2 regions of the Paenibacillus sp. P2(2022) genome follow, and region 1 is predicted to be linked to the other one. Evidence: predicted binding sites of a transcription regulator. Region 1 holds the regulator's gene; the other holds the start of a gene.
What was found. Region 1 encodes Rex, which represses fermentation and respiration genes when NADH is low (regulators of the CRP and FNR family bind a similar motif). Its sites were predicted from a motif close to TTGTGAAATATTTCACAA; they were not measured.
Positions count from the first base shown of each region.

Region 2: MMB75_RS20080 (phosphoketolase family protein) is a predicted target of Rex. The motif match lies at 1,614-1,631, and genes of this name have one in related genera.

Region 1 is NZ_JAKWFI010000001.1:1,020,785-1,024,839, reverse strand. It holds gene MMB75_RS04470 (cell wall elongation regulator TseB-like domain-containing protein) at 1-281, opposite strand, end outside; gene MMB75_RS04465 (amidohydrolase) at 319-1,620, opposite strand; gene MMB75_RS04460 (redox-sensing transcriptional repressor Rex) at 1,607-2,260, opposite strand; gene dinG (ATP-dependent DNA helicase DinG) at 2,288-4,055, opposite strand, start outside.
Region 2 is NZ_JAKWFI010000007.1:51,758-55,812, forward strand. It holds gene MMB75_RS20070 (glycosyltransferase) at 1-416, opposite strand, end outside; gene MMB75_RS20075 (GntR family transcriptional regulator) at 734-1,456, shown strand; gene MMB75_RS20080 (phosphoketolase family protein) at 1,749-4,055, shown strand, end outside.

The sequences.
Region 1 (4,055 bases):
GGTATGTTAGGTTTCCCCTCCATTTTTTGAAAAGGAACCCATACCATTATATTTTCATTCTGTGCGTTTTTTCCTTGAACTACCCAATATATCTGATCCCACACAGACTTCCATGTCTGAGTCGTGCTAACCAGACCACCTGATTGCTTGGCCTTCATGATAGCGGCATTTTTCTCAGCCACCTGGTCTTGAGTAACATACGAATAATACCAGAAAATGCTGACCAGGATCAGTATTACGGCCAAAATGGCGACCGCTATCCATTTCTTCTTATTTTTCAAACCTGTGCTTCCTCTCTAAGGGGATGTGACACCTAAATTAGCGCGACAGCAGCCCTTCAAAGGCGGCTTGTGCCTCATGTTTGATACGTTCCTCGTCCATCGTCAGGCATTCGCCATTTTTCACAACCTGACGACCGTCTACCCACACATGAGCCACGTCTTTGGCACTTGCAGAGTATACGGCATGAGAAATAAGATCTGTACGCGGCAAGAAATGGGCCTGATCCAGATCTAGCGCGATAAAGTCAGCCTTATTGCCTGCTGCCAGCGCTCCTACCTCTTTTAAACCAATCGACTTTGCACCATACTCTGTTGCCAGACGTAGTGCTTCATTTGCAGGAACTGCCGTTGGGTCGCCAGATACTCCCTTGTGAATGAGTGCCGCCAGACGCATTTCCTCGAACATATCCAGGTTATTATTGCTGGCAGGACCATCTGTTCCGAGTGAAACAGTAACTCCTGCACGCAGCAATTCAGGCACTCTAGCTACACCACTTGCCAGCTTCAAGTTGCTGCCTGGATTATGCGATACCGCCACACCTCGTTCCGCTAACAAAGCTATTTCTTCGTCGTTCAAGTGAACGCCGTGGGCAACAAGTGAAGGACGGGAGAAAAAGCCAAGCTTATCTAAGTGTGCAACTGGACGCAAGCCGTAGTCGCGTACGTTTTGTTCAACTTCGGCGATCGTCTCGGACATGTGCGTATGCAATGGTAAATCGAGATCATGTGCTGCTTGAACAAATTTCTCAATAAACGCAGGCGGGCATGTGTATGGGGCATGAGGAGACATCATTGTTGTGATACGTCCGTCTGCTTTTCCATGCCAGTTACGCGCAAAAGTCACGGCCTCAGCTAGCTTGATCCGCTGTTCTTCTTCTGAACAGAGTCCAATGGCTCCACGCATCAAGCTTGCACGAATGCCCGACTCTTCAGCTACACGAGCCACCTCATCCATATGATCGTACATATCCAGGAAAGTCGTGGTTCCACCTTTCAGCATTTCCAGCACTGACAAAGAAGTTCCCCAGTACACATCCGTAGATGTAAACTTGGCTTCCATAGGCCACATTTTTTCCTGAAGCCACACTTGAAGTGCCAAATCATCTCCATACCCTCGCAGCAGAGACATCGCCGCATGACCATGAGTATTGATCAGACCAGGTAAAAACAATAACCCCTTGCCGTCGATTGCTTCTGTCTCTTCCTCACCCGCAGGCAAAGTCTCGCCAATGTAAGTAATACGGCTATCCTCCACAATCATAAAACCATGGATTACCCCAGCCTCGGGTCCATTCACGGCAAACGAGCCGTTTTTAATCATCCATTTATTCACTGTCATATTGTGCTTCTTCCTTTCCGTCCTCCAGATAATAAGCGAGGCTAAGCAAATCAGTTGTAAAGTCTGTGGCATGTATCCGAATGTTAGCCGGTGCCTTGAGAATGATAGGTGCAAAGTTCAAAATCGCTCCAATTCCACTCTCAATCAGCCTATCAGCTACGTGCTGTGCCTCAAAATCAGGTACAGTAATAATCCCGATTCGTATATTTTTTTCTTTCACAGTCGCTTCCAGTTCATCCATCGGCTGTACGACCAAAGTATTGATTCTGGTCCCAACCTTATCCGGGAACGCATCAAAAACCGCCACAATCTTCATATTGTCTTTTAAATAAGCATTATAGTTCGATAGGGCTTGACCCAGATTACCTGCTCCGACCAATACTACATTAATTTGCTGGTCGATTTTCAGGATATGGCGTATTTTCTCAATTAGATAAGAAACATCGTAACCGATGCCCTTCCGACCAAAATCGCCAAAATAGGCAAGATCTTTACGAATTTGGGCCGGATTCAAATCTAACCTCTGTCCCAGCTCTTGAGAAGAGACCGTAGCCACCTCCCGTTTGTGCAGTGCATTCAGATAACGTAAATATACGGGTAATCTCCGTACGACAGCCTCTGAAATTTTATCTGATTTCATACTTGCTCCCCCTAATTGTAACGGACTTTAAGTGTCCGTCCGTTGTGCCTCTGTCTCCGGGGCGGATTGGAGCCATTCGGCGATGCGGGGCACCATTTGCTCCGATGGCATATGCTCCATTTTTGGTCCCGGTAACGAGTACAAAAAGTGCTTTCCATAATAGGATTCGATCACACGCGTATCGTAAACGATGACGACTCCGTGGTCGCTCGCTGTACGTACCAATCGCCCAAAACCCTGTTTGAAGCGAATAACTGCTTGTGGTACAGACAGCTTCATAAATGGATTCTTCTTCTGCTGCTGGAGCAACTCGCTTTTGGCCTCCAGTAACGGGTGGTTAGGCGGTTGAAACGGCAAGCGAACGATAGCCAGACAAGTCAAAGCTTTCCCTGGAATATCGACGCCTTCCCAGAAGCTACTGGTTCCCAGCAATACAGAAGCTTTCGCTTCCTGAAAACGGCGGGTTAGCTTGCTGCGACTCCCACTGTCCACACCTTGTCCTAACACGGTAATATCGCTGGACGCTAACGCCTCTTTGAGCGGCTCATACACTTGCCGGAGCATCCGATAGGAAGTAAACAGAACGAGCATTCTCCCCCGCGTCGCCTGGGCAGTCGCTCCTAGAGAGCTAACGAGCATCTCTACAAAATGTGCATCTCCTACACTGCCCTTCACACTCGGAAAATCTCGCGGAATGACCAGCAACACCTGATCCCTGTAATTAAAGGGTGATGGGAGCTGTGACGTCATTAATCGTCCTTGATCTGCGGCCTCCTGCAAGCCGAGTTGATCGGTCATGTACTGAAACGATTTATCTACCGATAAAGTAGCAGATGTCAGAATAATACTTCTTTTTTTGTCAAAAAACATTTCTTTCAACTGGCGGCTCACATCGACGGGCACCGCATAAAATTGCAATGATTTACTACGGAATTGTCCACTCGCTTCAAGCCAATATACGGTTGTTTCATCATCGAGTCGTATAAAGAAGCGCAAATTTTCCCTAATCCCCGCCAAATCCTTAAGCAGACCCGTGATATCTGTAATGAGACTATCCGCCGCATAATCGTCATGTTCTTCCTTGACATCCAGCATCAGCTTGTCGCCCTTGCGCAAAATTTCGCTCAATGTTACATAAAGCTGATTTTCCAATGCCGCCGCCTGATCCCACTTTGCAGGCTTGGCTGACGGTTTGAGACGCGAAGAAAATTGCCCCGTTTCACCTGGTGTGGCATCAGTTCGCTCTGGTAACATGCCAAACAGCTTATCGCTTAGTAGGTCCCAAGTTTCCTTAACCTCTAACACAAGTGGGTACAACTGATCAATGACCGAGGCCCATTCCGTCGACTTCTCATGCCCCGACTTTGCCAACTGCTGACGTAACGAAGGCAATTGCCCATTCTTGCTGTCCTTGAACAATCGAGTCAGCGTATGCACGAGTGTGAAATATTTCATATGCATGCCCAGGTGCTTACCAGCTACTTCCTCTAGATGATGTGCCTCATCAATCACCAAGTGTTCATAGCTAGGCAGCAACTGATGACTTGCTTTGACGTCGGTGAACAGCTTGGAGTGATTCGTTATAACCACATCCGCTGTTCCAGCTTCATGACGTGCACGATGATAGTAGCATTTGCGGAACCATGGACAAGAACGACCAAGACAGGACTCGGAATCACTAGCAACCGTTTCCCAAAAATCCCCTCCACGGTTGCTCAGGTTTAGTTCCTCATCATCACCGGTTTCTGTCAGAGTCAGCCAGACAATCATTTGAGCAGCTGTAATCAAGTCTTCC
Region 2 (4,055 bases), on a different contig from region 1:
TCTTCCACAGAAAAATCAGGGTGATAGTGGGTAAATGCATCGTCCCACGAGTGCGGAATGCCTGAAAGCACAGATTTGGGATACTTGCGGTGATAACGGCTCACGGTTTTAATGAAATGAGGCAGCACCAAAAAGTCAGCGTCACAGAAAATGATGTATAGCCCTTTTGCTCGGCGCAGTCCCAAATTTCGAACGGCAGATCGACCGCGTTGTTCAGGGTGTGACACATAGATAAGAGGATAGGATGCTTTGAAGCCTTCGACCATTTCTTTCGTTCCGTCTGTAGAACCATCATCAGCTACAATGACTTCGAATAGTTGCTTCGGGTAGGTTTGTGATTCAAATGAAGCGAGTGTGAGCAACAGCTGCTGGGCGCGATTATAGGTTGGAATGATGACGCTGTAGCGGATAGCCAATGTGATCTCCCCCCCACCATTCTAATTAGACAACCTTTGAACGAGATAAATAATAACAATGTATTCAAGGATTTTAGCCTGGTCTAGTCAAACAACCCACAAAGTTCGAAACAGGCTTGGTCCTATGCGGATGTTAATGTGGGAGTGCTGTATTTTTTGCTGATTTGCAGATATGTTTCAGTGGTGTGATGTATATGTCATGGTAGCATTATGCATAAGGATGTAAAGTAGAAGGGACACAAACAAACATGAGATGAAATGGGCTTGTTTATGGTAAACTATATGGAGTTATAGAAGACCTGAAAGAGGAGTACTATATGACACAATTTGTCTATAAGCAAATTATTGACGATCTTAAAATGAAAATTTTCGCTGGAAAGTTTGCAGATATGAGATTGCCAGATGAACGTAGTCTTAGTGAGACTTACCAGGTTAGTCGTAGTTCCATTAAACGTGCTCTGACTAAAATGGAGAGTGTCGGAATTATTTTCAAAAAACAAGGTTCCGGGACATTTATTAATCCCTTATACATAAGAAATGAATCTATCTTTAACTACGAGGGCTCTAATCTAGGAGTTACTGATAATTTTCAAATGCATGGCAAAAAGCCAAAAATCAAAGTATTGAGTTTTGAGGTCATTCCACCGACAGAAGAACTACAGCGCGATTTGTTCTTGGACACTCATGATTTTGTTTATAAAATCGTTCGCTTGCGTCTGTTTGATGATGATCCATTTATGATCGAAACGGGCTATATCCCCATTAAAATTGTCCAGGATTTAAATCAGACCATTATTGAGGGTTCCATTTTTAATTATTTGGAGGACTCACGGAACCTGGCCGTCACCAAATCCTTTTTATCTATTTTTGCAGAACCGTCTGAAGAGAATGATCAAAAGCTACTGCAATTGAAAGAAAATGAACCCGTAGGCATTATGGAGGGTGTTTTCTTTTTGGATAACGGTACCCCATTTGAATTTTCGCATATGCGATTTCACTACAAATATTTGAAATTTAATACCTTTGTATCGGTACACTAATGAAAAGACTGGAGAATTCTCCGGTCTTTTTTTTATAGTTTTGAAAAAGGATTAGAGTCTGCAAACTTTTCATTTATCACAAATTTTATTGGTTTATCCTGCTATATATTTTAATGTAAGAGCTTTTTTACTGTCTTTTTAATTTATATTTCATAGTATGTTCAAAATTTCACAAAATTGGACCGTATCACTTGTGAAAAAGGTTGAATTAATTCAGTGTAGCGTTATGATGTACATGTAGATGAAATTTCCGGAAATAAATTACAAACAAAATTACTAGGGAGTGGACACCATGGCTTTATCACCCGTGTTAGAAGATTACTCGTCTAAAACATATTTGGAAAAACTTGATGCATACTGGCGTGCAACGAACTACATTTCAGTAGGTCAGCTTTATTTAAAAGACAATCCTTTGTTGAGAGAACCTTTGAAAGATTCGGATGTAAAGGTTAAGCCTATTGGACACTGGGGCACGATTCCAGGCCAAAACTTTATTTATGCTCATCTTAATCGTGTTATTAATAAATATGATTTGAACATGCTTTACATTGAAGGTCCTGGTCACGGCGGCCAGGTTATGGTTTCAAATTCATATCTTGATGGAAGCTACACTGAAATCTATCCACAAATCACTCAAGATATCCCAGGCATGAAGAAACTGTTCAAACAATTTTCGTTCCCTGGCGGTATTGCTTCGCATGCTGCTCCTGAAACACCTGGATCTATCCATGAAGGTGGAGAGCTGGGCTATTCCCTTTCTCATGGTGTAGGTGCTATTTTAGATAATCCGAATCTGATTTCGGCTGTTGTTATTGGGGATGGTGAAGCCGAAACGGGACCATTAGCCGCTTCGTGGTTCTCTAACAGATTTATCAATCCAATCACGGATGGCGCAGTGCTTCCAATCTTACACTTAAATGGCTTCAAAATTAGTAACCCAACGATTATGTCTCGCCAATCGAAAGAAGAGTTAACCTCGTTCTTTAAAGGTTTAGGTTGGGAACCTTTTTTTGTTGAAGGTGAAGACCCTGATCACATGCATCCAGAAATGGCGAAAGTATTGGATACTGCCATCGAGAAGATCGAAGCTATCCAGAAGAATGCGCGTGAAAATAATGACCTTACTCGTCCGGCGTGGCCAGTACTTATCTTCCGTTCACCTAAAGGCTGGACGGGTCCAAAGGAATGGGACGGAGTGCCGAATACAAATTCGTTCCGTGCCCATCAGGTTCCAATTCCGGTTGATCAAAAAAATATGCAGCACGCGCCTGCTTTATTAGAATGGCTGAATAGCTATAGACCAGAGGAATTATTTGACGAAAACGGTCGTTTAAAAGCTGAGATTGCTGATATTTTGCCTACAGGCGATAAACGAATGGGAATGAACCCTGTTGCGAATGCAGGTCACCTTATTAAAGACTTGAAATTGCCAGATTTCCGCAACTATGCGCTAGATAACTCCACGCCTGGTAAAGTGATTGCGCAAGATATGTCGGTTTTGGGCAAATACGTTAAAGATGTGGTTGTATTAAATGAAGAGAATCGCAATTTCAGAATCTTCGGACCTGACGAAACGATGTCTAACCGCTTGGCTCCTGTTTTTGAAGTAACCAAACGCCAATGGATGGATCAAATTATTGAACCTAATGATGAATTCTTGTCATCGTATGGTCGTGTCATTGATTCCCAGTTATCCGAGCACCAAGCTGAAGGATTGCTGGAAGGTTACGTGTTAACAGGTCGTCATGGTTTCTTTGCAAGTTACGAAGCCTTCCTGCGTGTGGTTGACTCGATGATCACTCAACACTTCAAATGGCTGCGTAAAGCAACGGATCAAGGATGGCGTGCAGACATCCCATCATTGAATGTTGTAGCTACTTCAACGGTCTTCCAACAGGATCATAACGGGTATACACACCAAGATCCAGGCTTGTTGGGTCATTTGGCTGATAAGAAACCAGAATTTATTCGTGAGTATTTGCCAGCTGACGCCAACTCTCTTTTAGCTGTTTTTGACACTATTTTAAATGACCGTCAAAAGATCAATTTGGTTGTTTCGTCCAAACACCCACGTCCACAATGGTTCTCTGCTGATGAAGCGAAAGAATTGGTAGACAAAGGGTTAAAGATTATTGACTGGGCAAGTACAGATCAAGGCGGAGAGCCTGATATTGTCATCGCTTCTGCTGGTACAGAGCCAACGATTGAAAGCTTAGCTGCGATCTCGATCTTGCATAAAAAACTGCCTGACTTGAAGATTCGCTACATCAACGTAGTAGACTTACTGAAGCTGAGAAGCCAAAAGTTAGATCCTCGTGGATTATCTGACGCTGAGTTTGATCAATTTTTCACAAAGGACAAGCCAGTCGTATTCGCTTTCCATGGTTACGAAGGTCTGATCAAAGATCTGTTCTTTGACCGTCATAACCATAATCTGCATGTACATGGTTACCGTGAAAATGGCGATATTACGACACCATTTGATATGCGTGTATTGAATCAAATGGACCGTTTTGACTTGGTGAAGGAAGCTGTTCTAAGCTTACCTAACGCTGGAAAGTACGCAAATATTGCGGATGAAATGGATGCAATAGTTAAG